3 linked regions of the Alkalihalophilus pseudofirmus genome follow. The protein of the gene in region 1 binds, or shares a complex with, the protein of each later gene. Links are inferred from orthologs where the notes say so. Each region holds a gene or a part of one and is shown in the gene's direction. Other genes may lie near its edges. The genes, in order: pfkA, pnp and rny.

What was found.
Region 2: pfkA (region 1) and pnp share a complex: the UniProt entries of both Bacillus subtilis proteins name them as parts of the possible RNA degradosome complex. The link is inferred for Alkalihalophilus pseudofirmus from one-to-one orthologs.
Region 3: pfkA (region 1) and rny share a complex: the UniProt entries of both Bacillus subtilis proteins name them as parts of the possible RNA degradosome complex. The link is inferred for Alkalihalophilus pseudofirmus from one-to-one orthologs.

Annotation. Positions count from the first base shown.
Region 1 is NZ_CP117835.1:3,220,211-3,230,449, reverse strand. What follows is about bases 2,812-5,631. They hold pfkA (6-phosphofructokinase), read left to right. Parts: upstream 2,812-3,651; coding sequence 3,652-4,611; downstream 4,612-5,631. Other genes in these bases: pyk (pyruvate kinase), read left to right, coding at 4,663-5,631; accA (acetyl-CoA carboxylase carboxyl transferase subunit alpha), read left to right, coding at 2,812-3,438. In the rest of the region: ystJ (NADP-dependent malic enzyme), read left to right, coding at 1-817; PQ478_RS17130 (FadR/GntR family transcriptional regulator), read left to right, coding at 850-1,515; accD (acetyl-CoA carboxylase, carboxyltransferase subunit beta), read left to right, coding at 1,599-2,447; more of accA, read left to right, coding at 2,461-2,811; more of pyk, read left to right, coding at 5,632-6,417; PQ478_RS17105 (FxsA family protein), read left to right, coding at 6,505-6,900; PQ478_RS17100 (DUF441 domain-containing protein), read left to right, coding at 7,044-7,517; citZ (citrate synthase), read left to right, coding at 7,736-8,851; icd (NADP-dependent isocitrate dehydrogenase), read left to right, coding at 8,961-10,229. UniProt on the Bacillus subtilis protein: Catalyzes the phosphorylation of D-fructose 6-phosphate to fructose 1,6-bisphosphate by ATP, the first committing step of glycolysis.
Region 2 is NZ_CP117835.1:2,538,195-2,548,563, reverse strand. Bases 2,438-5,387 are described here. They hold pnp (polyribonucleotide nucleotidyltransferase), read left to right. Parts: upstream 2,438-2,830; coding sequence 2,831-4,945; downstream 4,946-5,387. Other genes in these bases: PQ478_RS13625 (polysaccharide deacetylase family protein), read left to right, coding at 5,091-5,387; rpsO (30S ribosomal protein S15), read left to right, coding at 2,438-2,624. Outside these bases: 30S ribosome-binding factor RbfA, read left to right, coding at 1-212; tRNA pseudouridine(55) synthase TruB, read left to right, coding at 331-1,242; ribF (bifunctional riboflavin kinase/FAD synthetase), read left to right, coding at 1,278-2,225; more of rpsO, read left to right, coding at 2,355-2,437; more of PQ478_RS13625, read left to right, coding at 5,388-6,068; PQ478_RS13620 (M16 family metallopeptidase), read left to right, coding at 6,086-7,327; PQ478_RS13615 (YlmC/YmxH family sporulation protein), read left to right, coding at 7,413-7,655; dpaA (dipicolinic acid synthetase subunit A), read left to right, coding at 7,846-8,721; dpaB (dipicolinate synthase subunit B), read left to right, coding at 8,793-9,386; asd (aspartate-semialdehyde dehydrogenase), read left to right, coding at 9,540-10,369. UniProt on the Bacillus subtilis protein: Involved in mRNA degradation. Catalyzes the phosphorolysis of single-stranded polyribonucleotides processively in the 3'- to 5'-direction. Necessary for competence development in Bacillus subtilis.
Region 3 is NZ_CP117835.1:2,507,769-2,518,050, reverse strand. What follows is about bases 2,759-5,621. They hold rny (ribonuclease Y), read left to right. Parts: upstream 2,759-3,338; coding sequence 3,339-4,904; downstream 4,905-5,621. Other genes in these bases: PQ478_RS13480 (TIGR00282 family metallophosphoesterase), read left to right, coding at 5,074-5,621; PQ478_RS13490 (ATP-binding protein), read left to right, coding at 2,759-3,175. In the rest of the region: PQ478_RS13505 (metallophosphoesterase family protein), read left to right, coding at 1-819; PQ478_RS13500 (AAA family ATPase), read left to right, coding at 812-2,239; PQ478_RS13495 (hypothetical protein), read left to right, coding at 2,254-2,505; more of PQ478_RS13490, read left to right, coding at 2,498-2,758; more of PQ478_RS13480, read left to right, coding at 5,622-5,868; PQ478_RS13475 (stage V sporulation protein S), read left to right, coding at 6,055-6,315; PQ478_RS13470 (2-oxoacid:acceptor oxidoreductase subunit alpha), read left to right, coding at 6,658-8,400; PQ478_RS13465 (2-oxoacid:ferredoxin oxidoreductase subunit beta), read left to right, coding at 8,402-9,268; tRNA (N6-isopentenyl adenosine(37)-C2)-methylthiotransferase MiaB, read left to right, coding at 9,455-10,282. UniProt on the Bacillus subtilis protein: Endoribonuclease that initiates mRNA decay. Initiates the decay of all SAM-dependent riboswitches, such as yitJ riboswitch. Involved in processing of the gapA operon mRNA, it cleaves between cggR and gapA.

The DNA of each region.
Region 1 (10,239 bases):
CTTTGAAATTGAAGAACGTCTTAAAAAAGAAGCAAATATCCCTGTGTTCCATGACGACCAACATGGGACAGCGATCGTAACGCTTGCTGGTTTAATTAATGCGTTAAAGATTACAGGCAAGAAAATGTCTGAGATTAAAGTTGTTGCAAATGGCGCTGGTTCAGCTGGGATTGCCATCATTAAATTGATGCAGCGTATGGGTGTCCGCGACATTATTATGTGTGACTCTAAAGGTGCTATTTTTGATGGACGCTCTCACGGAATGAACGATGTGAAAGCTGAAGTAGCTAAATTTACTAATCGTGACCGTCTTGAAGGCAGTCTTTCGGATGTAATTAAAGGAGCAGATGTATTTATTGGTGTATCTGTTGCTGGTGCTTTAACTGAAGAAATGATTCAAACAATGAATGCAGACCCTGTTATTTTTGCAATGGCTAACCCAGTTCCAGAAATTATGCCTGAAAATGCTAAAGCTGCAGGTGCAAAAGTCATTGGAACAGGACGTTCAGACTTCCCGAACCAAGTAAACAACGTTTTAGCATTCCCAGGTATTTTCCGCGGAGCGCTGGATGTTCGTGCTACACATATTAACGAAGAAATGAAAGTAGCAGCGGTATATGCTATTGCTGATTTAGTAGCAGAAGCAGACCTGTCATCAGATTATGTGATTCCAGCTCCATTTGACCCGCGTGTAGCTCCAGCTGTAGCTGCAGCAGTGGCGAAAACGGCGATGGAAACAGGCGTAGCGCGTTTAAAAGTTGACCCTGAACAAGTTGCTGAAAAAACTCGTCAGCTTGCTGTAATTGGTCAAGACTAAAAAGGTAGTTGAAAATGAGGAGAGGTTGACTCATGTCACTCCATCAGCCAAAAATCTACATTGAGATTATTAATAAAATCAATGAGATTATGGAAGAGGATAATTTAAAACAAGGTGATCGTCTCCCCTCAGAGCGCGAGTTGAGCGACCGGCTTAATGTCGGTCGCTCCTCTGTGCGTGAGGCTCTTCGGGCATTAGAATTATTAGATTTGATCGAAACCAGAAGAGGAGAGGGGACATTTTTAAAGCCAGCAAATAGTCACCGCCTTGTGAACATCATTCTTTCATTTTTATTAAAAGAGGAAAGTGCTAAGCAGGATTTAACTGAAACTAGGCGAATTGTAGAACTAGAAGCGACACGTTTAGCATTTGGAAGAATGACTCCTGAGACGCTTCTCAAACTCAGGTCTTTAATTGATCAGTCTAGGGAAGAATGGGAGCATGGTGATTTCCCGGTTGATGAAGATTATTTGTTTCATAAAACAATTGTAGAAGCTTGCGGGAACAGGCTGCTGCTTAACATCTGGGTTTCTTTGGTTGAGTATAACAAAGTAGCAATCAGAGAATCTCTCAAACGAGAAGGACGTCCTGAGGCTTCCATTTGTGAACATGAAGCCATTTATCAAGCGTTAGTTGACCAGAGGTTAGAAGATGCACTCGATGCGTTGCGCAATCACCTGGAAAATAGTCGTTTTTAAATAAGTTAATAAGGTTGTACTATTTTAGGACAAGTGATCATATGCTCTAAAAAATATGGCTCCGAAGCTAGTGAGGTGCTGAGATGCTTAAGGATTTATTCACTAAAAAGAAACGATATGCAACGATTCCGTCAGAGCGTGCAAAGCAAGAAGTACCAGAAGGCTTAATGACGAAATGTCCGTCATGTCGTACCATCATGTATACAAAAGAGTTAAAGAAAAATCTAAATGTATGTGCTTCATGCGGTCATCATCATCGTATGAGTGCTTATGAGAGAATGGAAAGCTTGTTTGATGAAGGCAGCTTTGTTGAATACGACAAAGGTATGATTGGGAAGAATCCGCTTGATTTCCCAACGTATGAAGAAAAACTTGAAGCGGACCGAGTAAAAACAAACCTAAACGAAGCCGTGGTCACTGGCGAGGGAGACATTAATGGGTTTCCTGCAGTCATTGCAGTAATGGATGCACGTTTTCGTATGGGAAGCATGGGTTCTGTCGTTGGTGAGAAGATCACAAGGGCGATCGAAGCGGCTATTGAAAAAGACTATCCTTTCTTATTGTTCTCAGCCTCAGGTGGAGCTCGTATGCAAGAAGGTGTACTTAGCTTAATGCAAATGGCTAAAACAAGCGCTGCCCTTCAAAAGCTACATCGTAATGGCGGTTTGTTTATTTCAATTATGACGCACCCAACTACTGGAGGGGTATCGGCGAGTTTTGCTTCTCTTGGTGATTATAATTTTGCTGAACCAGGTGCGTTAATTGGGTTTGCCGGCAGAAGAATTATTGAACAAACGATTCGCCAGGAGCTTCCAGATGATTTCCAAACTGCTGAATTCCTATTAAAACATGGACAGCTTGATCGTGTTGTGTCTCGTAAAGAAATGAAAAAAGTCCTTACGACTATATTAGATATTCATCAACATGCATAAGGAGGTGTAGAAAATGGCAAGTGAACTAGGTTTTGAAAAGCCGATTGTTGAATTAAGAGACAAGATTACAGAACTTAAAGCGTTTACAAGTGAAAAAGAAATTGATTTAAGTGATGAAATCGAGAAGCTTGAGAAAAGACTTCAACAATTAGAAAAAGATATTTACGGCAATCTCCAGCCATGGGAACGTGTTCAAATAGCAAGGCATAGCGACCGTCCAACTACCCTTGATTACATTGAGCATTTATTTACAGATTTCCTTGAAATGCATGGGGACCGCTTATATGGAGATGATGCTGCTATTGTCGGCGGTATTGCAAAGTATCACGGGAAGCCAGTTACAGTCATTGGACACCAAAGAGGAAAAGATACGAAAGAAAATATTCGCCGAAATTTCGGAATGCCTCATCCTGAAGGCTACCGCAAAGCGCTTCGTTTGATGAAACAAGCAGAAAAGTTTAATCGTCCAATTGTGTGCTTTATTGATACAAAAGGTGCATACCCTGGTATGGCAGCAGAGGAAAGAGGCCAAAGTGAAGCGATTGCAAGAAACTTGCTTGAAATGGCTGGTTTGACTGTGCCTGTGATTTGCATTGTCATCGGTGAAGGCGGAAGCGGCGGAGCATTGGCACTTGGAGTAGGAGATCGTATTTTCATGCTCGAGAATTCTACTTACTCTGTTATTTCACCAGAAGGAGCAGCGGCGCTTCTATGGAAAGATGCGTCTCTCGCCCAAAAAGCTGCTGAAACGATGAAGATTACAGCACCTGATCTTAAAGAATTAGGAATCATCGATGGAATTATCCGTGAAGCAAAAGGCGGGGCTCACCGAGATGTGAAAAGCCAAGCAGAAGCAATGGATCAACTGCTGCATGAATCACTAGAAGATTTGGAAAAATTATCAAAAGATGAGCTGGTGAATACACGTTATCAAAAATACAAAAAAATCGGACAATTTACGTTTGTAAACGATACCATTGGCGTAGAATAAGGTAAAGTGCTTTCTGGATTATAGAAAGCACTTTTTGTTTTGGAAGCATCTGTATTGTGTTCAGTTGATTTAAGTGGTATTTTTTTAAAATGAGAGCATGATAATAGGTGGAAAGCACGAAGAATGTAGGTTTGGCACCTTGTAAAAAAAGGGATTGTCAATTTAAGGTCTCTTTTAGATATATAAATTTGTCGCTTGATGGAGGGAGTATTCATGAAACGAATTGGAGTATTAACAAGTGGTGGAGATTCACCGGGTATGAATGCCGCGATCCGTGCGGTGGTCCGTAAAGCAATCTATCATGATTTAGAAGTGTATGGAATCTCTTACGGGTATGCAGGACTAATTGCTGGTGATATTCGTAAAATGGAGCTTGGTTCAGTAGGTGATATTATTCATCGCGGCGGAACAATGCTCTACACTGCACGCTGTGAAGAGTTTAAAACTCTGGAAGGACAGAAAAAAGGAATTGAACAACTTAAGAAATTTGGGATTGAAGGGCTTGTAGTAATCGGCGGCGACGGATCTTACCGTGGTGCTCAAAAACTGACAGAACATGGCTTCCCAACGATTGGTGTTCCTGGTACGATTGATAATGATATCCCTGGTACCGACTATACAATCGGATTTGATACTGCGCTGAATACAGTTATTGATGCCATTGATAAAATTCGTGATACGGCGACTTCGCATGAGCGTACCTATGTCATTGAAGTAATGGGCCGTCATGCTGGAGACCTTGCTTTATGGTCAGGGCTTGCTGATGGAGCAGAAACGATTGTTATTCCAGAAGCAGATTATGATATGAATCAAATCATCAGTCGTCTAGAACGTGGACAAGAGCGCGGCAAGAAGCACAGTATCATTATCGTTGCAGAGGGTGCAGGCAGCGGTATGGACTTTGGTAAACGTATTAGTGATGCTACAAAGATGGAAACACGTGTAACCGTTCTTGGTCATATTCAGCGAGGCGGATCTCCAACAGGGGCAGATCGTGTGCTTGCTAGCCGCTTAGGAGCGAAAGCTGTCGATCTTCTGCTTGAGGGAGAAGCTGGTCGTACGGTAGGAATTCAAAATAATAAGTTAGTGCATCATGACATCAATGAAGTCCTAGCACAGCCACACTCCGTCGATCTTGACATGTACAAGCTTTCACAAGAACTTTCCATTTAACCCCAAAAAATAGATTCTAGATAGTAGATCAGCAATTACAGGAGGCAGAATATGCGTAAAACGAAAATTGTATGTACGATTGGTCCAGCGAGTGAGCAGATTGATACGTTGGTTGAATTAATAGAAGCTGGAATGAACGTTGCAAGATTAAACTTTTCTCACGGTGATTTTGAAGAACACGGTGCGAGAATTGAAAACATCCGTGAAGCGAGTAAGCGCACAGGCAAAACAGTAGCGATCTTACTTGATACGAAAGGTCCTGAAATTCGCACACAGACACTAGAAGGCGGCGTTGCTGAATTAAAAGCAGGTCAAAGCCTTGTTGTCTCAATGGAAGAAGTAGTAGGCAATGCAGAGAAGATTTCGATTACATACCCTGGACTTGTTCAAGATGTGCATCCGGGTTCAAAAATCTTGCTTGATGACGGCCTGATTGGATTAGAGGTTGTAGAAGTTAGAGAGAAAGAAATTGAAACAAAAGTTTTAAATAGCGGTACTCTTAAAAACAAAAAAGGTGTTAACGTCCCTAATGTAAGTGTGAAGCTTCCTGGTATCACTGAAAAAGATACGGCTGATATTAAATTTGGTATTGAACAAGGGGTAGACTTTATCGCCGCTTCATTTGTACGCCGTGCATCGGATGTGCTTGAGATTCGTGAACTTCTTGAGCAGAATCAAGCAACTGACATCCAGATTATCCCTAAGATTGAAAACCAAGAAGGTGTCGACAATATTGATGAAATCCTTGAAGTGTCTGATGGATTAATGGTTGCTCGCGGAGATTTAGGTGTGGAAATCCCAGCAGAAGAAGTTCCGCTTGTACAAAAAGAATTAATTAAAAAATGTAATGCAGTAGCAAAACCTGTTATTACAGCTACACAAATGCTTGATTCTATGCAGCGCAATCCTCGTCCGACTCGTGCTGAGGCGAGTGATGTCGCAAATGCTATTTTTGATGGTACAGATGCGATTATGCTTTCAGGGGAAACAGCAGCAGGTGATTATCCTGTAGAAGCTGTGCAGACAATGAACAACATTGCTGCTCGTACAGAACAAGCACTAAACTATCAAGCGATTCTTTCTAAGCATACAAAGGAAACGCGTCCTTCGATTACAAGTGCAATCAGCCAGTCTGTAGCTCATGCTGCATTTAATTTGAATGCATCAGCTATACTAACAGCTACAGAGAGTGGTTACACAGCTCGTGTCGTAGCTAAATACCGTCCAGAGTCTCCAATCATTGCGGTGACAAGCAATGAGCGTGTTATGCGCACATTAAGCCTTGTATGGGGTGTATTCCCGCTAATGGGTCAAACAGCTCAAACAACAGATGAAATGCTCGATACAACGGTAAATACGGCCGTACAAGCGGGTCAAATTGGTCAAGGAGATCTTGTCGTTATTACGGCGGGTGTTCCTGTAGGCGAAACTGGTACGACGAACTTGATGAAAGTACATGTAATTGGAGAAGTTGTGGCTAAAGGTCAAGGGATTGGCCGTCGTTCAGCTTCAGGTAAAGTAGTCGTAGCTCAAAATGCGCAAGAAGCTAATGAAAAGGTAAAAGAAGGTTCTATTCTTGTCACGTACAGCACAGATAAAGACATGATCCCGGCCTTTGAAAAGGCAGCAGCTGTTATTACAGAAGAAGGCGGTCTAACGTCTCACGCTGCAGTAGTCGGTTTAAGTCTAAGCACACCTGTGATTGTTGGTGTGGTTAATGCACTTGATCTATTCAAAGATGGTGAAGAGATTACAGTAGACGGCGCACGCGGTGACATTTACAGAGGACATGCAAGTGTATTATAATAAGATGTAGGGAGAAGGGATTTTTCCTTCTCTCTTTTTTTATCACATGTGTTTTGGGTGCATGACTTATAAATAAAGGAGAGAACGATGTTTAGAATCCTCTTATTACTAATTATTATCGTTCCTGCCCTAGAAATTGCCGTTCTTATTCTATCTGGCAATACGATCGGTGTGTGGCCTACCATTGCTCTTATCATTTTAACAGGAGTACTCGGGGCATGGCTTGCCAAAAAAGAAGGGCTTCAAGCGATTCGAGTAGCTCAGCTTCAAGCGAGTCAAGGTCAGCTGCCTAGCAGTGTAATGCTTGATGGTATTTGTATTTTAGTTGGGGGAGTTGTTCTCTTAACCCCGGGATTTATTACAGATGCGATAGGTTTCTTTCTGCTAATCCCAGCAACTCGCGGGATTGCAAAAGGCTTCCTGCTCTCGATCTTTAATAAAATGATTAAAAATGGCAATTTTATAATTATGTCTAGACGATAACCACAGCATATAAAGCTGTGGTTTTTATTTTCTTTTCATATGAAACATTTCCCAATTTGTAGCAAAAGCGTGAAACATGGCGGAATTTTCAAAACTATGATATGATAAAGTAGAATTGCTAAGGAGGAAGGTTGGGTACAAACTTGTTTTCACAAGCAACGTTATTTATGCTGATTCTACTTGCCGTTGCCCTTCTTGCTAAAAACCAATCTCTATTAGTTGCTGTTGGATTCTTGCTTATTATAAAATGGGTAGGGCTTGGCGATAAATTATTTCCAATTTTCCAACAAAAGGGGATTAATATAGGAGTCACTGTTATAACGATAGCGGTTTTAACGCCGATTGTTACAGGTGACATTGGTTTTAAACAACTTGGTGAAGCAGTGCGGTCTTCCTATGCGTGGATTGCATTAGCCTCAGGCATTCTTGTTGCACTCATTGCAGCAAGTGGAATTGACCTTTTAAAAAATGATCCTCATATTACAACGGCATTGGTGTTTGGTACGATCTTGGCGGTTGCCCTATTTAATGGAGTCGCAGTAGGTCCCTTAATCGGTGCGGGCATTGCTTATCTAGCGATGAGGGTTGTACAATTCTTTTCAAATTTAGGCGGGTAAGACCGCTGCTGATTAAAACTATCAGAATACTAAATGTAGTGATAGTTTTAAAATGATTCAATTTAATTACTATTTAAACGTTCACAAAAGTGTAAAAAATGTTTATAATGGTGCTTGTGTACATCCTTCCTACATAGCGCACATTTCTTTTTTTAATTGGAAATGTAAGCATTTACCGAAAGATGAAAAAAGATAATTAGGGAAAAGGAGAGATTAACGTGAGTACAACTCGTGGTCTAGAAGGAATTGTTGCAACGACATCAAGTGTCAGTTCAATTATTGAAAGCGTCTTAACCTATCAAGGGTATGATATTGACGATTTAGCAGATAATGCGAGTTTTGAAGAGGTAATTTACCTGCTTTGGAATGGACGTCTTCCTAAAGAAGATGAATTACGTTCATTTACTCAAGAGCTTGCTGATCATGCAGAAATTCCACAAGCAATCATTGATCAGATGAAGTCATATCCAATCAATGAAGTTCATCCGATGGCTGCTCTTCGTACGGCTATTTCAAGTCTCGCATTATTTGATGAAAGTGCAGATGTAATGGAAGAAGAAGCGAACAGACTAAAGGCGCTTAAGATCCAAGCACAAATCCCAACAATTGTGACAGCGTTTTCTCGAGTGCGTGAAGGCAAAGAACCAGTTGCTCCTCGCAAGGATTTAGGGTTTGCTGCAAACTTCTTATACATGCTAAATGGTGAAGAGCCGGACGAAATTGCAGTAAATGCATTTAATAAAGCACTTGTTCTGCATGCTGACCATGAGCTTAATGCTTCAACGTTTACTGCACGTGTATGTGTAGCTACTCTTTCTGATGTATATTCTGGAATTACAGCGGCAATCGGCGCTCTTAAAGGTCCTCTTCACGGCGGTGCGAACGAAGCTGTAATGTCTATGCTGATGGAAATTGATCAAGTTGAGAATGTAGAACCATACATTCGCAAAGCATTTGATAATAAAGAAAAAATTATGGGCTTTGGACACCGAGTATATAAAAACGGTGACCCGCGTGCGAAACACTTACGTGAAATGTCTAAACGTTTAACCGGTATTACAGGCGAATCTAAGTGGTATGACATGTCAATTAAGATTGAAGATATGGTTACTGGCGAAAAAGGATTGCTTCCAAATGTTGATTTTTATTCTGCTAGTGTTTACCATAGTCTTGGGATCAAACATGACTTGTTTACGCCAATCTTCGCTGTCAGCCGTGCATCAGGTTGGTTAGCTCACATTCTAGAGCAATACAGTGACAACCGATTAATCCGTCCACGTGCTGAATATGTAGGACCGGCTAAACAAACATATATTCCAATTGAACAGCGCTAATTTCAGCGTAACAAGGAGCTTTTATCTCCTTGTACATACGTAATAAGCGGACAAGGTCATACTTGTCAAAAAGAAAGACAGCTTTATCAATCTAGGGAGGTAATGTAACATGGCAAACGGAGATGTAATTAAGGTAGATAACGGGGTACTTGATGTCCCTAATAACCCAATTGTTCCTTATATCGAAGGTGACGGAATTGGTCCTGATATTTGGGCAGCAGCTTCACGTGTAATGGATGCTGCAGTTGAGAAAGCTTATAATGGCGAAAAGAAAATCGTTTGGAAAGAAATTTTAGCTGGTGAAAAAGCATTCAACGAAACTGGAAGCTGGTTACCGGATGAAACTCTTGATGCGGTTCGAAAATACATGATCGCAATTAAAGGCCCTCTTACAACACCAGTAGGCGGCGGAATTCGTTCGCTTAACGTTGCATTACGTCAAGAGTTAGATTTGTACGTATGTCTGCGTCCAGTACGTTACTTTGAAGGAGTTCCATCTCCTGTTAAACGTCCTGAAGATACGAACATGGTTATCTTCCGTGAGAACTCAGAAGATATCTATGCTGGAATTGAGTATCAAGAAGGTTCTGATGAAGTAAAGAAATTAATCAAATTCCTTCGTGAAGAAATGGGAGCTAGCAAGATCCGTTTCCCTGAAACATCTGGTATTGGTATTAAGCCTGTATCACAAGAAGGTACAGACCGACTGGTTCGTGCGGCTATTCAATATGCAATTGATGAAGGCCGTAAGAGTGTAACACTAGTTCATAAAGGAAACATCATGAAGTACACAGAAGGTGCTTTCAAGAACTGGGGTTATGAAGTAGCTGAGCGTGAATTTGGAGATAAAGTATTCACTTGGGCTCAATATGACAAGATTGTTGAAGCAGAAGGCAAAGACGCTGCAGATAAAGCTCAATCTGATGCAGAAGCTGCTGGCAAAATCATTGTAAAAGATTCAATTGCTGATATCTTCTTACAACAAATCTTAACTCGTCCAAAAGAGTTCGACGTAGTAGCTACAATGAACTTGAATGGTGATTACATTTCTGATGCCCTTGCTGCACAAGTTGGAGGTATTGGAATTGCTCCTGGAGCAAACATCAACTACGATACTGGTCATGCAATCTTTGAAGCAACACACGGTACAGCACCTAAGTATGCTGGACTTGATAAAGTAAACCCATCTTCTGTTCTTCTATCTGGTGAGCTATTGCTTCGTCACTTAGGCTGGAACGAAGCTGCTGACTTAATCATGGCTTCTATGGATAAAACAATTGCAAGTAAAGTAGTAACATATGACTTTGCTCGTCTAATGGACGGTGCAACTGAAGTGAAATGTTCAGGCTTTGCTGATGAGTTAATTAAAAATCTTTAAGATCATAAAA
Region 2 (10,369 bases), 680 kb from region 1 along the record:
TGCAGCAAGCGAAAGTATTCATTACCGTTCTTGGAGACGATGCGCAAAAAGAATCCACATTAAAAGGACTTTCAAAAGCAAAAGGATTTATTCGTTCGGAGATTGGAAAGAGAATCCGCCTGCGTAAAACACCAGAAATTACGTTTGAATTTGATGAGTCCATCGAATACGGAAATCGAATTGAAACATTGATTAATGATTTAAACAAATAACGACTTAAATAAATAAGTTCAGCGTTTTATTAGAATGCTGCTAAGAGGATAGGGGGCGCATGCTCTCTATCCTCTTTCGCCTTTGAGAATAAGAGCAAGGAGTACGATAATGAATAATATTGAAGGAATTTTACCGTTATTAAAACCTGCAGGGATGACTTCTCATGATTGCGTCATGAAAATCCGCAGACTGTATCAAACAAAAAAAGTAGGCCATACAGGAACACTTGATCCAGATGTCGTAGGGGTCCTCCCTATTTGTATCGGCAAGGCGACAAAGGTGGCTCAATACATGTCCGATTACTCTAAAACGTATGTAGGAGAAGTAACCATTGGTTTTTCGACGACTACAGAAGATGCAAGCGGAGAAGTAGTTGAGACAAAGGGTGTTAATAAGCCTTGGTCTAAAGAGGACATCATCGCCTTATTAAACTCCTTTAAAGGAGAGATTACTCAAATCCCTCCGATGTATTCAGCGGTTAAAGTTAATGGTAAGAAATTGTATGAATACGCAAGAGCTAATCAAACGGTTGAACGGCCAACAAGGAAGGTCAGGATTCATCGATTAGAGTTAACTAGCGATCTAACCTTAAATGAAACATCAAACACATTTTCTTTTTCTTTTGAAGTGGAATGCAGTAAAGGGACGTATGTACGAACACTTGCAGTTGATTTGGGAAAAGCTTTGGGATTTCCTGCGCATATGTCCCATCTAAAGCGGACAGCTTCTGGACCCTTCACAACGGAGGTATGCACCTCTCTTTCCGAGCTTGAAGAAATGGAGGGCGTAGATGAACGTGTAAAAGTTTTAAGGCCGTTAGATGAAGCAATAGCTCATCTCCCTATGCTCATTGTAGATAACGAGGTAGAACAGCTGATAAAATACGGATCAGTTTTATCAGAAGAAAAAGGGTTAGATGAAATGCGGTTTACCGTATATAATGGACAAGGGGAATGCTTAGCCATTTATCAAAAGCATCCTACTAAGCCTGGATTAATTAAGCCGGAAAAAATGATCTGGACAAGTTAGTTTACCTGAAGTAAAGCAGAAAAAGGGGAATTATGATGGATACGATTTATTTGCATCACCCAATTGAAGCGAATACCTTAAAAAAACGTCCAATTGTATTAGCACTTGGATATTTTGATGGGGTTCATATTGGACATAAAAAAGTAATTGAAACTGCCTGCAGGCAAGCAGCTAAGCTGGGTGTGGAAGCAGCTGTTATGACCTTCCATCCACATCCAAAAGAGGTGCTGCGAAAAGAAGCACACCCTATGCCTTACCTCACTCCGCTTCCTTTAAAGGAAAAGAAAATTGCTGAGCTTGGTGTGGATACGCTTTATGTCGTTAACTTTACTAAAGAGTTTGCGTCTTTAACGCCTCAACAATTTGTTGATGATTATATTATTTCACTAGATGCTGTACATGTAGTAGCTGGCTTTGACTTTACATATGGTTCTCTTGGCAAAGGGACGATGGAAACCTTAGTCTTTCATTCTAGAAATAAATTTGACCAAACCACTGTCAGCAAAGTAGAACAAGGCGACATCAAAATCAGTTCTACAAAGATTAGGGAGCTGATTGAGGAGGGCAGTGTAGAGAAGATTCCTGCTTATCTAGGAGAGCCTTACTACGTGTTAGGAAAAGTAGTCGATGGTGATAAGCGCGGCCGCACCATTGGTTTCCCAACGGCTAATGTAGCGGCAATTGACCGGATGAAGATACCTAAAACCGGGGTATATGCCGTACGTTTTCAAGTAAAGGGGAATTGGTACAACGGAGTATGTAATATTGGCTATAAGCCTACGTTTAATCAAGAGAAGAAGGAGCCAACGATCGAAGTAAATATTTTTGATTTCAACCAAGAAATTTACGGGGAACAGGCTGTGGTCGTTTTTGAACGCAGAATAAGGGCTGAGAAAAAATTTAATGAGATCAATGAATTGATCTCACAGATTAATAAAGATAAAGAAGAAGCGATTGAATATTTTGCTGAAAAAAGCTGTTAAGTTTCTTGCATTCTGAAGCTGAACGTTGTATAGTAAGGGTTGTACTTCAAGTACACATCCGTTTCGTGGCAGAGCGACTCACCGACGCTTGCTAGGGAATAGGAGATTATTTAAAGGGAGGTGAATAGGATGGCATTAACACAAGAGCGCAAGAACGAGCTAATTGCTGAGTTCAAAACTCATGATACTGACACTGGTTCTCCAGAGGTTCAAGTAGCTATCCTTACTGAGCAAATCAACACATTAAACGAGCACTTACGTACTCACAAGAAGGATCACCATTCACGTCGTGGTCTTTTAAAGATGGTTGGTCAACGTCGTAACTTGTTAACGTACCTACGTAACAAAGATGTTACACGTTACCGTAACCTTGTTGACAAGCTTGGCTTACGTCGATAAGTTATGATGAAAGCGGGAAGATTTCCCGCTTTTTTTCTACATTTATAAGTGTTGGAAAATGATCCCTACATCACATCGATATGTAGGGTCTTTACATAACAGAGCCTATAACCCCGAGATTTGCCATTGACTCTTTTATTTTTCACATAAATCGGTAATAATAAGAAAAGAATGAATAATTTTAGTGTACGAGAGGAGTACGCGTAATGGAACAAGAAAGACAAATTTTTTCAATTGACTGGGCAGGCCGTGAACTAACGGTAGAAACAGGTCAATTTGCTAAACAAGCAAATGGAGCAGTACTTGTTCGTTATGGTGATACAGCTGTATTATCAACAGTAACCGCTTCAAAAGAGCCAAAAAACTTAAACTTCTTTCCGCTTACTGTAAACTACGAAGAGCGTTTATATGCAGCAGGAAAAATCCCAGGAGGCTTTATTAAGCGTGAAGGCCGTCCTAGTGAAAAAGCGATCTTAGCGAGCCGCCTAATTGATCGACCAATCCGCCCTCTTTTCCCTGATGGCTTCCGTAACGAAGTTCAGGTAATCAGTATTGTTATGAGTGTGGATCAAAACTGTTCCTCTGAAATGGCTGCGATGATCGGTTCATCTTTAGCATTATCGATCTCAGACATTCCATTTGATGGACCAATTGCTGGTGTTACGGTTGGCCGTAAAGATGGCGAACTGATCATTAACCCAACAACTGAACAGCTAGAAGAAAGTGATATTGATCTAGTAGTAGCGGGTACAAAAGATGCAATTAACATGGTTGAAGCAGGGGCCGATGAGGTGCCTGAAGAAACGATGCTTGAAGCGATTATGTACGGTCACGATGAAATTAAACGCTTAGTGGCTTTCCAGGAAGAAGTAGTACAAGCTGCAGGAAAAGAGAAAAAAGAAATCCAGCTTAAACAAGTTGATGCTGAGCTTGAGTCTGCTGTTCGCAATTTAGCTGAAGCAGATCTTAAAAAAGCGGTTCAAGTCCAAGAAAAGCATGAACGTCAAGCAGCGATTGATGCTGTGATGAAGCCTATTATTGAGAAGTATGAAGAAGAGCAAGAAGAGCTTGTAGGCGATGTGCGAGAAGTTCTTCAAAAAGTAGTAAAAGAAGAAGTACGCCGTTTAATTACGGTTGAAAAAGTGCGTCCTGATGGCCGTGCGATTGATGAGATTCGTCCCCTAGCTTCACAAGTTGATCTATTGCCTCGTACACATGGATCAGGTCTTTTTACAAGAGGACAAACTCAAGCGTTAAGCATTTGTACACTAGGAGCACTTGGCGATGTGCAGATTCTTGATGGACTTGGTATTGAAGAGTCTAAACGCTTTATGCACCATTACAACTTCCCGCAATTTAGTGTAGGGGAAACAGGACCGATCCGTGGACCGGGCCGTCGTGAAATTGGTCATGGTGCTTTAGGTGAACGTGCCCTTGAACCGATCATTCCAAGTGAAAATGACTTCCCATACACAATCCGTCTTGTGTCAGAAGTTCTTGAATCAAATGGTTCAACTTCTCAAGCAAGTATTTGTGCAAGTACTTTAGCAATGATGGATGCTGGTGTACCTATTAAAGCACCGGTAGCAGGTATTGCGATGGGTCTTGTAAAACAAGATGAGCATCTAACGGTATTAACAGATATTCAAGGTATGGAAGATGCGCTTGGAGATATGGACTTTAAAGTAGCAGGTACTAAAGAGGGTGTAACTGCTCTGCAAATGGACATAAAGATCTCTGGTATTAACCGTGAAGTTCTTGAGCAGGCTCTTGAACAGGCTAAGCGCGGCCGTATGGTTATTTTAGATAATATGCTATCTGCAATCAGCGAATCTCGTAGTGAATTATCTGAGTATGCTCCTAAAATTATGACTATGCATGTGAATCCAGATAAGATTCGCGATGTTATTGGACCAAGCGGTAAGATGATCAACAAGATTATTGAAGAAACTGGTGTCAAAATTGATATCGAACAAGATGGTACAGTTTACATCTCTTCAGTAGACAGTAAAATGAACGAACAAGCTCGTAAAATTATCGAAGACATTGTTCGTGAAGTTGAAGTTGGTCAAACGTACCTTGGTAAAGTAAAACGTATTGAGAAGTTTGGAGCGTTTGTCGAGCTATTTAAAGGGAAAGATGGCCTTGTTCATATTTCTCAACTAGCTGAGGAACGTATTAATAAAGTAGAAGATGTCGTAAGTATTGGCGATGAGATTTTAGTTCGTGTAACTGAAATTGATAACCAAGGACGAGTGAACCTGTCTCGTAAAGTCATCTTAAAAGAAGAGAAAGAAAAACAAGAACAAGCAGGAAAATAAGATGAAGGAGACAAGGATAATCTTGTCTCTTTTTTAGTCGTTGCGGCATTGACCTTACTTCCTTAACTAAATAAGGGTATTAGGAAGCTTGTTCTATCAACCTTCTTTATTGCATAGTATGCCAATAGAAGGAGGATTGATTAGAATGAAAAAGTTTGTATCTGTGTTATTTCTAGGCTGCTGTTTAATGGTTATTTCTTTTGGAGCGGTGCAAAATCCGTTCTCTTTGCAATACATAAATGAATTGAAGCAAGATACAACAATGGTTATGAAGCAGCAAGATCCTCTTTATGAAGAAATTGAACTGAATAAAGAACAATTTGAAGAAGATGCGATAGATGCAAGGGTGGATCCGGTCTGGAAGGCTCTCCCTGGCTACAACGGGTTAAAGGTTGACGTTGATGCCTCCTATGATAAGATGAAGAAGCTGGGAACATTTAATGAGGATAGGCTTGTATTTAAGGAAACAGCACCGTCGGTTCATTTAGAGGACCTGCCTCCGACACCTATTTATAAAGGGAATGAAAAAAAGCCCATGGTCAGTTTTTTAGTGAATGTGGCATGGGGAAATGAGTATATTCCTGAAATGTTAAAGGTGATGAAGGATTACGGTGTGAAGTCGACCTTTTTTTTAGATGGATCTTGGGTTAAAAACAATCCGAAAATGGCTACAATGATACTAGAACAAGGTCATGAAATAGGAAATCATGCATACTCGCATCCTGATATGAAATCACTAACTACTGAAAGAGTAAATGAAGAATTACAAAAAACAAATGACGTCATACTTGCTACGTTAGATGTTACACCTAAGTGGTTTGCCCCGCCTAGCGGAAGTTATTCTCAAAGAGTGGTAGATCAAGCTCGTGCTCATGGAATGATGACCATCCTATGGTCGGTTGATACTGTAGACTGGAAAAAACCACATCCTGATGAAATGGTCAATCGTGTTTTAAATAAAGTACATCCTGGAGCGATGGTTTTGATGCATCCAACCGAGCCTACAGCGGCCGGGCTCAAGGAGATGATTGAAGGGATTCAAGCAAAAGGGCTTGAACTTGGTACGGTTTCAGAATTAATGAGTGAGACAAGAATTCATAATGGTGTAACCCTGGATGACTAATTTTAGGGGGATATAGATTGATACAAAAGATTGAATTAGATAATGGTGTACGAATTATGGCAGAGGCAATTCCGACGGTAAGGTCTGTTTCTATTGGAGTATGGATAGGAACAGGTTCTCGTTATGAAGAAGTGCATGAAAATGGTATTTCCCACTTTTTAGAGCATATGTTCTTTAAAGGCACAAAAAAGCGAAGTGCTGCAGATATTGCCGAGGCATTTGATAAAATCGGCGGTCAAGTGAATGCATTTACCTCAAAAGAATATACGTGCTATTATGCAAAAGTGCTGGATGAGCATGCACCGATTGCTGTAGATGTATTATCGGACATGTTCTTCAACTCTGAATTTGAGGCGAAAGAGCTTCAAAAAGAAAGAAATGTCGTGCTTGAAGAAATAAAAATGGTGGATGATACTCCTGATGATATTGTACATGATCTCTTAAGTAAGGCGGCTTATGGTGAACATTCATTAGGCTATCCTATTTTAGGAACACAAGAGACTCTTAAAACATTCGATGAAGAGGCGCTACGTTCTTACATGGACCGTTACTATACTGGAGACCATGTGGTCATTTCTATTGCAGGAAATATAACGGATGAGGTCATTCAATCGATCAAAGATATTTTCAAAGAGGTTAAACCAACAACTTATCAATATGAAGCCAGTGCACCACGCTTTCAATCGGAGTTGATTACACGTAAAAAGGAAACGGAACAAGCACATTTATGTCTTGCTTATCCTGGTTTAGAAATTGGCAATAAAGATGTCTATTCCTTAATTCTGCTAAATAACTTACTAGGAGGCAGCATGAGCAGCCGCCTGTTCCAAGAAATTAGAGAAAAGCGTGGATTATGTTATTCCGTATTTTCTTACCATTCCTCCTATCAAGACAGCGGTATGTTGACCGTCTATGCAGGTACGGCATTAGAGCAATTAGATGAGCTGGTAGTTGCCCTTAATCAGACAACAAGCCGACTGTGTGAAGCAGGAATGAATGAAAAAGAACTTCAAAATGGGAAAGAACAATTAAAAGGAAGCTTAATGCTAAGTTTAGAAAGTACCAATTCAAGAATGAGCAGAAACGGTAAAAATGAGTTGATGTTAAAGCGCCATCGCACGTTAGACGATATTTTAGCTGAGATCAATAATGTTACATTAGAAAATGTTAATCGTCTTGCTCAATCACTGCTTTCCACTGAACCTGCTATTTCACTTATTAGTTCAACCGGAGAAGTTCCTAAATCGTTAAGAGCCTAAGCGAGATAGACCAGCTATATAGCTGGTCTATTTTAATTGCCGTTCTCATATACTATCATAAACCCTTAGAGAACGGAGGAAGAGCATGCGGCTAAGTGAGATCAGCAACAAAGAAATCATTGATTACCAAAAAGGAGAACGCATGGGAATCCTAGGTCAGACAGACCTACTGATTAATGAGGAAACGGGAGAAATTGAAGCGTTTATTGTACCGACGATGAAATGGTTTGGATTTGGTAAAAAAGAAAAAGAAGTGACGGTATATTGGAATCAAATTAAAAAGATTGGTCAAGATATGATTATCATAGATATGGGTTTTCCTGATTAACACACTGCAGATAGGCAGTGTGTTTTTTTGTTTGAGTCATGTCTTTTAAATCACTCCCTTTATTCACCCATTATCAAGTTTATACATATGCTATCGTGAATCAATTCAGATACTGTTACTCCCTCCAACGTATATAAAACTGACGACATGTGGGGGCGAAGGCTACTTTAGGAAAGGGGCAGGGACGCTGATGTTAACGGGTAAAGTAATAGTCGTCATCGGGGGTGACGCAAGACAGCTTGAGATTATTCGCAAATTATCAACGCTGGATGCAAAGCTTTCATTAGTTGGTTTTGACCAATTAGATGATGGTTATATAGGGGCATCCAAGCAATCGATTGATGATGTGAAGTGGAATAAAGTCGATGCGATCTTGCTTCCGGTAAGCGGAATGAACAATGAAGGGGAAATTGAAACCATTTTCTCGAATGAAAAAGTAACATTAACACCCGAGATGTTCAGTCAAACACCTCAGCATTGCACCATTTTTTCAGGGATCACAAATGACACCCTTAATCAATACGTAAAAAAAGCGAAACGAAGACTTGTTAAATTAATGGATAGAGATGATATAGCTATTTATAACTCGATTCCTACTGCAGAAGGAACCATTATGATGGCAATACAACATACGGATATTACGATCCATAGTGCGTGTGTAGCTGTTATAGGATTAGGTCGAGTAGGAATGTCTGTAGCGAGAACATTTGATGCCCTAGGTGCAAATGTTAAAGTTGGGGCAAACGAGTCACATCAACTAGCAAGAATCACAGAAATGGGATTAACGCCTTTTCATACCGATCACTTAAAAGAAGAATTAGCAGATGTAGATATATGCATTAACACCGTTCCCGAATTAATCATTACTGCAAAGGTTCTCGCAGAGATGCCGCTGCACGCTCTTATTATTGATCTAGCCTCAAAGCCAGGGGGGACGGACTTTAGGTATGCTGAAAAGAGAGGGATGAAAGCACTGCTTGCACCAGGTCTCCCAGGAATTGTCGCCCCTAAAACGGCTGGGAAAATATTAGCCAATGTACTTTCAGATCTCTTGCAAGAAGATTAGAAAAACAAAAGAAGGTTCACCTATTTAAGAAAACATCCCGAAGCTTTTTATAATTGTTGAGGAGGGTTCATATGTCTTTAAAAGGAAAGCATATAGGATTTGGTTTAACAGGATCTCATTGTACGTATGATGCTGTACTGCCAGAAATGCAAAAGCTGGTAGACCTAGGGGCAAAAGTAACACCTTTTGTCACATATACAGTCGAATCTACTGATACGAAATTTGGGGACAGTGCAGACTGGTTAACCAAAATTAAAGAAATCACTTCAGAACCGATTGTTAATTCAATAGTAAAGGCGGAACCATTTGGTCCGAAAACTCCGCTTGATTGTATGGTTGTCGCACCTATTACAGGTAATTCAACGAGTAAGTTTGCTAATGCATTAACAGATTCCCCTGTATTAATGGGAGCTAAAGCAACACTTAGAAATGGAAACCCTGTTGTTCTTGGCATATCAACAAATGATGCCCTCGGACTTAACGGTGTAAATATCATGCGTTTAATGGCAACGAAAAATATTTACTTTATTCCATTCGGGCAGGACGATCCTGTTAAAAAACCTAACTCGCTTGTTGCTAGAATGGAAGCATTAGTGGATACAGTGGAGTCTGCCTTAGCTGGCGTACAGTATCAGCCTGTGCTGGTAGAAAAATTCAAAGATTAGCGATTAGACGAAGTTGCACAAATGAATGATTTCCCTTAAAGTTTAATAGAGGAAATTGACGAAAAGTTGAATTTATTGTGCTATAATCAGTTCAATCGCGTCAAGATAACGTAATCTATTAAACTTATGAACGCAGGAAGGGGAACTACACAAATGACAACATCAAACTATCATGTAGCTGTTGTAGGTGCAACAGGTGCGGTCGGACAACAAATGCTAAAAACATTAGAGGAGCGCAATTTTCCAATTGGGAAATTAACTTTACTTTCATCCAAGCGTTCAGCTGGTAAAGAAATCACTTTTAAAGGTGAAACATATATCGTAGAAGAGGCTACTCCTGAATCTTTTGAAGGAGTTCACGTTGCTCTATTTAGTGCTGGAGGGTCTGTATCAAAAGCACTCGCACCAGAAGCCGTAAAGCGTGGTGCTATTGTTGTTGACAATACAAGTGCATTTAGAATGGATGCCGATGTTCCGCTTGTTGTGCCTGAAGTAAATGAAGAAGATCTTCGTAATCACAACGGAATTATTGCCAACCCTAACTGCTCTACCATTCAAATGGTTGTAGCGCTTGAGCCGATCCGTAAACAGTATGGCTTAACAAAAGTAGTTGTGTCTACTTATCAAGCGGTATCTGGGGCAGGGCTTGAAGCTATTGAAGAAATGAAGAGCCAAACACAATCTATTTTAAATGGAGAAGAATTCACTCCTGAAATACTTCCGGTTGGCGGAGATAAAAAGCATTATCAAATTGCATTTAACGCTGTTCCGCAAATTGATTTATTCCAAGAGAATGGCTATACATTTGAAGAAATGAAAATGATTAATGAAACAAAGAAAATTATGCATATGGAATCGCTAGAGGTTGCGGCTACTTGTGTACGTCTTCCGATTGAAACAGGACATTCTGAATCTGTATACATTGAGACAGAAAAAAGCGGCGCAACTGTAGAGGAGTTAAAGGAATTATTAAAAACAGCTCC
Region 3 (10,282 bases), 710 kb from region 1 along the record:
TCTCCCAATGTAGTTGGTCAGTTTGCTCGTCTATTTAAAGAAGCCGAAATGCCTATCTTTGCAATTGCGGGGAATCATGATACATATGGACATAACCCAGAAACAATCTCACGAACAATGCTTGGGCTCTTAGATTCCTTTGGATTAATGACTGTCATCCAGCCTGACGCGCCTGTATTAATAGAAAAGAACGGTGTGAAGGTGCAAATCTCCGGTCAACCATATCATTATGATCTTGACCAACGTGATCCTAAGCTTGATTATTATCCTAATAATGAGCACGAGGCAGACGTCATGATTCACTTAGTACACAGTATGTTAGTAGAAAAAGCATTGCCAGATGGAATTCCCCACACATTAATTGATCATATATGGGGAACGAGTGCTGATATCGTATTAACAGGCCATTTTCATGGAGGCTTTGGGCTTAAAGAACGTGATGGTAAATATATATGTAATCCTGGTGCGATGGCAAGGGTAAATAACCACTGGACCGAAATTAGCAGAATTCCCCAATATGTTCTAGGTACGATTGATTCAACTGGCGCAATCAACCTTACGCTGCATCCATTACAAACGGCTGAAAAAGGGGACGACGTCCTTGATCGCACCTACTTAGAAAAAGCTGTGCACCAAGAAGAAAAATTACATGAGTTTGTACAGCAAGTAAAAGAACAATCAGAGTTTAAGTCGCTAAAAATGGGAGATATTATAGCTGAAATTGCTGCTTTATCAAATGTTGAAGAAAAAGTTCGTCAAGAAGCTTTACGAAGGATTACGATCATAGAGGAGACCTGGAAGGGGGGAGACGATGAATAATATCGCTTCGCTTCGATTAGAAAACTTTCAATCTCATTTAGATACAACCATTGAATTTTCTGCAGGATTAAATGTATTAGTTGGACAGTCTGATAGTGGGAAAACGGCTATAATACGAGGGGTAAGGTGGGTATTGTTTAATCAGCCAAGAGGAACGGATTTTATGAGAGTTGGGGCTGATTTTGCAAGGGTGACGCTTACCTTTACTCATGGGGTAACGATTGTGAGAGAGAGGACAAGCTCAAAAAATCGATACATAATTAAAGAACCAAATAAAGAAGATCTTGTACTAGAGGGCTTTGGTATACATGTTCCACAAGAGGTGCTTGATGCACATGGCATGGAGCCGCTAAGAGTAGATAGAGATCATGATTTAATCATCCACCTTTCTCAACAATTAGATGGTCCTTTTTTATTAGAGCAGACATCTTCTCTGCGTGCAAAAACGATTGGAAGAATTAGTGGGGCGCATTTTCTTGATATGGCTATCAGAGATACGTCAAAAGATCTTTCGGGCCTTAATCAGCGGGTGAAAATGGAAGAAACAGAACTAGAGCACCTTACAGTAGAACTAGAACCATATCAAACTCTTGATAAGCAACGGACAAAGCTTGATCAAGCAGGAGAAAAGTTAGATAAGCTGAAACAAGCCGAACGAAAGCTTGATAATCTCTATGAACTTAAGTCTGCTCTTCAAAAGCTTTCAAAAGAAAAGGAGGAGACTGTTACACAGTTTCAATTAGTAGAACAGGTTCACTTATGGGAGGAAGCCTGGAATCATATAAAACAAACCCATGCCTACGCCAAGTCACTCGATCATAAACGTGCTGAGATTGAACTGGTAGGGCAGTCGATTAATAAGTGCAGAGAATGGATTGATAAAACGAAGCATATTTCGGATGCTCAAGGAGCTTGGGAGCATATACAAGATAAGGTAAGCCAAAAACAAGAGCTAATAAAACTAAAGCAACGTTACGGTCAAATGATTGAACAAAAAAATCAGATTAACCGCCAGCTGGCGCAAACTGATTTTATCCAGGAAAAAGATTGGTCAATTCTTGCTGTCATTGAAAAGAAAAGAGCTAGAGTTGAGCAATTAAGACAACTCCATGTACTGTATAAACAAATTGAGAAAGCAATAGAAACCACGAACGATATGTATAGAAAAGTCCAGCACACGAAGGAAGCAGAGGGGCTCAGAGAAAAATTAGAGCATAAGCTGATGAATTATCAAAGGCTTAAGCAATTAAAGGAACAAATGCATGAGGTGAACACTAGAATCATCGAAGGAAATCGTTTTATGAATCAAAAAACAGAAGAGATGCAAAGGTTAGAACGAGAATTTGAGGAACAATTAATGCATATTGGAACATGCCCGACTTGCGGGAGCAGTTTAGAGCAAGGGATCAAAAATCAATAATTAGGAGGGCTATTATGAAACATGTTGAACAAGATTTAACTACGATGAGAAAAGCGATTGATAAAGCAAGGGATATGAGATACAGAGCAGAAGCTAAATTAGAGGAGCTAGAAAATCAACGAACTCGTCTCTTAAATGAATTAGAAGACTTAGGTGTCTCCCCGGACTCATTAGATGACGAAATTAATCGATTGGAACGTGAGATTGAACAATCGTTAAATGATACATGGGCACTTATTCCTCGGGAGCTAATTAATAATGAATAATCAAGGAGACCTTAGGAAGGAGAGAATGAACCAAATAGAGCTCTCACTGAAAAAGGCCCATGATGAATGGACACGTCAAGATGCAAAGAGGCGTTTACTTATAGAGCAGATGAAGAAGAAAGAACAGTCTGTATTAGAGTATAAAGAAACTATTGAAACGTATGAGAAAGCTAGACTTTTACTTCAGCAATCTGCGGAGTATGCTAGAGAACAAGCCAAACAGCAAATAGAGACGTTAGTGACAAATGCTCTTCAGTATGTATTTGGACCTCTATTTTCTTTTCAAATAGAAATAGAAGAGCAAGGAAATAAAGCAGTAGCTGAATTTTATGTTGTTTCAGATTATGAAGGGATTAAGGTGAAAACGAAACCTCAAGATGCAAGGGGAGGCGGGGTTGTTGATATTGTTACGTTAGCTCTACGCGTAGCACTTATGGAAACAATTCAGCCAAAAGTTGAAGGACCGCTGCTTTTAGATGAGCCAGGGAAACATGTGTCGGGGGAATATGTATATTATTTATATGAATTTTTAAAATCTTTGAGTACGATGTTTGGCAGACAAATCATTATGATCACCCATAATCAGCATTTAGCAGAGTCTGGGGACTTGGCTTATCAAGTATCAATACAGGATGGAATCAGTGAAGTCATCAGGATTGACAACACTTGACATCACAAGTATCGAGGCTTACAATTAGGGAGAATGCGGTGTATTTTTTTTTGTCATATTATTTATTCCGCAACCACTGTATACTATCGTATGCATCTTTTAATTAATGAAAGTATGACACAATTGGAACCAACAATTAGATAGCAAGGGGAGGTGAAAGAATATGGAAAGTATGGTTATGTTCATCTCCATTTTGCTTGTTGTCTCTGCAGTAAGTGCAGTTGTTGGATATCTTGTTAGACGATCCATTGCAGAAGCGAAAATTTCCAGCGCGGAACATGCAGCAAAACAAATTGTTGAAGATGCTAGACGTGAAGCTGAAGCGAGTAAGAAAGAGGCCATTCTGGAAGTGAAGGATGAGGCTCACAAGATTCGCATTGAAGCTGAACAGGACATTCGTGAACGGAGAAATGAGATTCAAAAACAAGAGAATCGTTTGGTTCAAAAAGAAGAGATTCTTGACCGTAAAAGTGAAACCTTAGATAAGAAAGAGGAGTCTTTGGACAAGAGGGAGGAGTCTCTCACCAAAAAACAACGACAAGTTGAAGAGATGGATAGCAAAGTGGAGGAAATCTTGAACAAGCATCAAGCAGAGCTTGAGCGCATCTCTGGATTTTCTCGGGAAGAAGCTCGTGAGGCAATTCGTACCGAAGTTGAGCAAGAGCTTGCTCATGAAACGGCACTTATTATCAAGGAGCGAATGGCACAAGCAAAAGAAGAAGCAGATAAGAAAGCAAGAGAAGTATTATCACTTGCAATCCAGCGTTGTTCTGCTGACCATGTTGCAGAAACAACTGTATCAGTTGTCAACTTACCGAACGATGAAATGAAGGGTCGTATTATTGGTCGTGAAGGCCGTAATATCCGTGCATTAGAAACATTAACTGGGATAGACCTTATTATTGATGATACTCCTGAAGCAGTTATTTTATCAGGATTTGATCCTATTCGTCGTGAGATCGCTCGTACAGCGCTTGAGAAACTTGTACAAGATGGAAGAATTCATCCTGCTAGAATTGAAGAGATGGTTGATAAATCAAGACGTGAAGTTGATGAAGCAATTCGTGAATACGGAGAGCAGACAACCTTTGAAATGGGTATTCATGGCTTGCATCCAGATCTCATTAAGATCTTAGGTAGATTAAAATTCAGAACTAGTTACGGACAAAATGTGCTTAAGCACTCTATGGAGGTTGCACATTTAACAGGTCTGATGGCTGCTGAATTAGGTGAAGATGTGAAATTAGCTAAGCGTGCCGGCTTACTTCATGATATCGGTAAAGCAATTGACCATGAAGTAGAAGGAAGCCATGTTGAAATTGGTGTTGAGCTGGCTACGAAATACAAAGAACACCCGGTTGTCATTAATTCCATTGCTTCCCATCACGGTGATACTGAAGCAACTTCTATCATAGCGACACTTGTAGCAGCGGCAGATGCCCTATCTGCAGCAAGACCAGGTGCACGTCGTGAAACACTTGAGACGTACATTCGTCGTTTAGAGAAACTAGAAGAAATATCAGAGTCATTTGAAGGGGTAGAAAAGACGTATGCGATCCAAGCTGGTCGTGAAGTGCGTATTATGGTAAGACCGGATGTGGTTGATGATACGAGAGCTCATAAACTTGCTCGAGATATCACTAAGAAAATTGAAGATGAACTTGACTATCCAGGACATATTCGCGTTACCGTTATACGTGAGACCAGGGCAGTTGAGTATGCTAAATAAAGTGGCATTTTGCCACTTTATTTCTTTTTGTCTGAAGATGCAACGACTTTGAAAGCATGCTATGATTTACATACAATGATTTGAATTTAATGTTTTGATAACTAAGATTCGATTTCTAAGATTTGATTACAATGATTAAAGCATAATGAAGATGCATAAAGGGGTTATTATGAGAATTTTATTTATAGGTGATGTATACGGTGCACCAGGCCGTAAAATGATTGATGAATATGTACCGAAATTAAAACAGCATTACAAGCCGGCTGTTACAATTATTAACGGGGAAAATGCGGCATCCGGTCGAGGAATTACAGAAAAGATTTACAAAGGATTTCTATCAGCAGGTGCCCAAGCCGTTACACTCGGTAATCATGCTTGGGATAATAAAGGAATTTTTGAATTTATCGATCATGCGAAGACACTTGTACGTCCTGCGAATTTTCCGGCAGGCACACCTGGTGCAGGTTATACGATGGTTAAGATTAATCAATTAGAAGTCGCAGTTGTAAATCTTATGGGCAGAACATTTATGCAGCCAACGGATTGTCCATTTAAAAAAGCTGATGAGATCATTGAAGAAGTGTCCAAACGAACGCCATTCATTTTTGTGGATTTTCATGCAGAAGCAACGAGTGAAAAGCAGGCAATGGGCTGGTATTTAGATGGTAGAGTAACTGCTGTTGTAGGGACCCATACACATGTCCAAACTGCAGATAATCGAGTGTTGCCAAAAGGAACGGCCTTCATGTGTGATGTAGGGATGACAGGGCCTTATGATGGCGTACTCGGCGTAGATAAGGAAGCTGTTCTTTATAAATTTTTAACGTCTATGCCTGTTAGGTTTGAAGTTGCTGAAGGAAGGGAACAATTAAGTGGAGTGGTGATTGATGCAGATCCAAAAACTGGTCTCGCAACATCTATCGAGCGAATACTCATAAATGAGGATCACCCATTTTATCAATAATAGATGATGGCTCCTTTCTTCGCTTCATTTGTAAAAAAGACAGGAATAAGTGTAGGGTTGTAGAAATACGTATGAAGTAGAGCATCATCTTGTACAAGGCTAGGTGCTGTGATTTAAGTAACTAACTGTTCATCATCGTCTAAGGCTAGATAACCTAATTGAGACACGTATGAGGAGGTACAAGAAATGGAAGTATTAAAAGTTTCAGCAAAATCTACACCAAATTCTGTAGCTGGCGCTCTAGCCGGTGTTATCCGTGAAAAAGGGTCTGCAGAAATTCAAGCAATTGGAGCAGGAGCTCTCAACCAATCGATTAAAGCTATTGCGATTGCTAGAGGGTTTGTTGCACCAAGCGGCATTGATTTAGTATGCATTCCAGCTTTTACGGATATTCAAATTGATGGAGAAGAACGGACAGCCATTAAGCTTATTATTGAACCGAGATAGTCATTTGTAAATGACTGACAATGATCATTTTTAAAAAAGTGCAGGCCGCTTAGGCTTGCGCTTTTTTCATTTCTCTCCAGCTTTCGTCTATAGATGGAACTCTGTGTCAATTAAAGGTGAAAAAACTTGCTTTTTTCTTTGAGAAGGACTATCATTATGACGTTTGAAAGTAAATGTTTCATTTAATCAATTGTTAGTAAATCTATTAAATTACTCGGAATGATGATACACTTATTCTATTTAATACTTTTCATTATTATTCAGTTTTTAATATTACTCAGTTTTTATTATTACTTAGATAGAACATAGAGAAAAATGGCTACAGCCAAAGGAGTGGGGCAGATGAGAAACCAATTGTCTTGGAAAGTTGGAGGGCAGCAGGGTGAAGGTATTGAAAGTACCGGTGAAATCTTTGCAACAGCACTTAACCGTTTAGGGTACTATTTATATGGATATCGTCACTTTTCATCACGTATAAAAGGTGGTCACACAAATAATAAAATCCGCGTTAGTACGACACCGCTGAATTCAATTTCAGATGACTTAGATATTCTTGTAGCATTTGACCAAGAAACGATAGATGTCAATATTCATGAGCTTCGTGAGGAAGGCGTCGTTATTGCAGATGCTAAATTTAACCCAGTGCTGCCTGAAGGAAGTGTAGCTCGTTTATTCGCTGTTCCTTTTACAGAAATTGCAAATGACCTAGGTACTTCATTAATGAAGAACATGGTTGCTGTTGGGGCTTCTAGTGCAATTTTAGGATTAGAGCCAGATGAATACCGTGAAGTTGTAGAAGAAATCTTTTTGAAAAAAGGCCAATCCATTGTTGATAAAAACATGGAAGCAATTCATGCAGGAGCGGCTCATTTTAAAGAAGAAGCAGATGGAAACCTGCCAAACTTACAACTGGAAAAAGCTGATGGAAAAAAACGCATGTTTATGATTGGTAACGATGCTATTGGTATGGGTGCGGTAGCTGCAGGAAGCCGATTTATGGCTGCTTACCCGATTACACCAGCATCAGAAATTATGGAATATATGATCAAAAAGCTCCCTGAATTTGGCGGAACGGTGATTCAAACTGAAGATGAGATCGCAGCTTGTACAATGGCGATCGGTGCAAACTATGCCGGTGTACGTTCATTTACAGCCTCTGCAGGTCCTGGTCTTTCCTTAATGGCTGAAGCGATCGGCTTATCAGGTATGACTGAAACCCCGCTTGTGATTATGGATACACAGCGTGGAGGCCCTAGTACAGGACTTCCAACGAAACAAGAGCAGTCTGATTTAATGGCGATGATCTACAGCACTCATGGAGATATTCCTAAAATTGTTATCGCTCCAAGCTCGGTAGAAGAAGCTTTCTATGATACAGTAGAAGCATTTAATTTAGCCGAAGAATATCAATGCCCAGTAATCCTGGTTACTGATTTAGCTTTGTCCCTTGGGAAACAAACGGTTGAACCTCTTGATTTTAATCGAGTGGAGATCCGCCGCGGCAAACTAGATCTTGCAGCAGAGCTTCCTGAGAGAGAAAATAGTGCGTACTTTAAGCGTTATGAAGTAACAGAAGACGGCATCTCACCACGTGTGATTCCAGGGATGAAAAATGGGGTGCATCATGTAACGGGTGTTGAACATGATGAGACAGGAAAACCATCAGAAAGTCCAGAAAATCGTAAAGCGCAAATGGATAAACGTATGCGCAAAGTGAATAATCTGCCAAAACAGTTTAAAGATCCATTATTTGTAGATGCCAAGCATGACGAGGCAGATTTGTTAGTAATCGGTGTTAACTCAACCCGCGGAACGATTCAAGAAGCAATGCCGCGTCTTGAAGCTGACGGAGTAAAAGTAAACCATGCTCAAGTGCGTCTCTTGCACCCGTTCCCAGCAGATGAACTAAAGCCTTTGATTGATCGCGCTAAAAAAGTCGTTGTAGTAGAGAATAATGCGACAGCTCAGCTTGCTACGATTATTAAGATGAATATCGGAACGGACAAAATTCAAAATCTATTAAAATATGATGGAAATCCATTCTTGCCGAATGAATTACATCAATCATGCAAGGAGTTGGTCTAAGATGGCGACATTTAAAGAGTTTCGTAACAAAATAAAGCCAAACTGGTGCCCAGGTTGTGGAGACTTTTCTGTTCAAGCAGCGATTCAACGGGCGGCAGCAAATGTCGGCTTAGAGCCAGATAACCTTGCTGTAGTATCAGGGATCGGATGTTCAGGACGTATTTCAGGCTATATTAATGCATATGGTCTTCATGGGGTCCATGGCCGTGCCTTGCCGATTGCTCAAGGAGTAAAGATGGCTAATAAGGACTTAACGGTTATTGCATCCGGCGGTGACGGAGATGGATTCGCAATTGGGATGGGACACACGATCCATGCAATCCGCCGTAATATTGACGTGACCTATATCGTCATGGATAACCAAATTTACGGTCTAACAAAAGGCCAGACGTCTCCTCGTAGTGATGTCGGATTTAAAACAAAGAGTACACCAAACGGTTCTGTTGAATCAGCTCTTAATGTTATGGAAATGGCTCTTACAGCAGGTGCTACGTTTGTGGCGCAAAGCTTCTCAAGTGATCTTAAAGAACTAACGTCATTAATTGAGCAAGGAATCAACCATAAGGGCTTCTCTTTAATTAACGTTTTCAGTCCATGTGTGACATTTAACAAGGTGAATACGTATGATTGGTTTAAACAAAATATCACGAAGTTAAGCGATGTGGAAGAGTATGATGCATCTAACCGTATGACTGCAATGCAGACGCTGATGCAGCATAATGGATTAGTAACAGGGTTAATCTATCAAAATAGTCAACAGCCTTCATACCAAGAGCTTCTAGATGGCTATTCAGACCAGCCATTAGCTGCTCAGGACCTCGCTTTAGATGAAGAGAAATTCAATAAAATGATGGCTGAATTTATGTAAGAATAAAGAGTCTGGCATATGCCAGACTCTTTTCTATACAGAGAAGGCATTGATGTCATACAAGTTTCATTGTTTTTCACAAGAAACATCTTTATAATATACAATTGAACTATGTATTAGGATAATATGATTAAACGATTGCAATTGGAACGTTTCTGATCGATTCAGGTGGAAGGAGATAGAACGATGAATGAAGATCAGCGTTTAGGACGCTTAGGAAATACAGAAAGTCAATCCGAACAGGACGTAAAATCCTCAGACGGTGCAAAAAAAGATTACAGTAAGTATTTCGATTTCTCTAATGCAAAAATTATTTCAGAAGAAGAAAATAAAAAAATTATTCGTATTCAAGGCCGTGATATCCAAATCACTGATCAGCCTGATTATAAGCAAGGGAAGCGTCGAGGGAAGGAAGATGTACAAGTCCTTAGACCAGATGATTTAATTCCTGAATCCATGCAAGGAATAGGCAGTGGGAAGACATTTCACATCCGTACGTATGGCTGTCAAATGAATACGCATGATTCAGAGAACATGGCCGGCCTTCTAACGGAAATGGGCTTTACTGAAACCGATGACACAAAAGATGCAGATGTCATTTTACTTAATACGTGTGCCATTCGTGAAAATGCGGAAAATAAAGTGTTTGGTGAAATCGGGCACCTAAAGTCTTTAAAGAAAGAAAGACCGGAAGTTATTTTAGGGGTATGCGGCTGTATGTCTCAAGAAGAAAATGTCGTAAACCGCATTATGCAAAAGCATCAGCATATTGATATTATTTTTGGTACACATAATATTCACCGCTTGCCAAGCCTTCTTCAAAACGCTATTTATGGAAAAGAAATGGTGATTGAAGTTTGGTCAAAAGAAGGGGACATTGTAGAGAATATGCCCCGTAAGCGTGAAGGTAAAACTCAAGCATGGGTCAACATTATGTATGGCTGTGACAAGTTTTGTACGTACTGTATCGTACCTTATACCCGCGGTAAAGAGCGCAGTCGTCTGCCTGAGGAT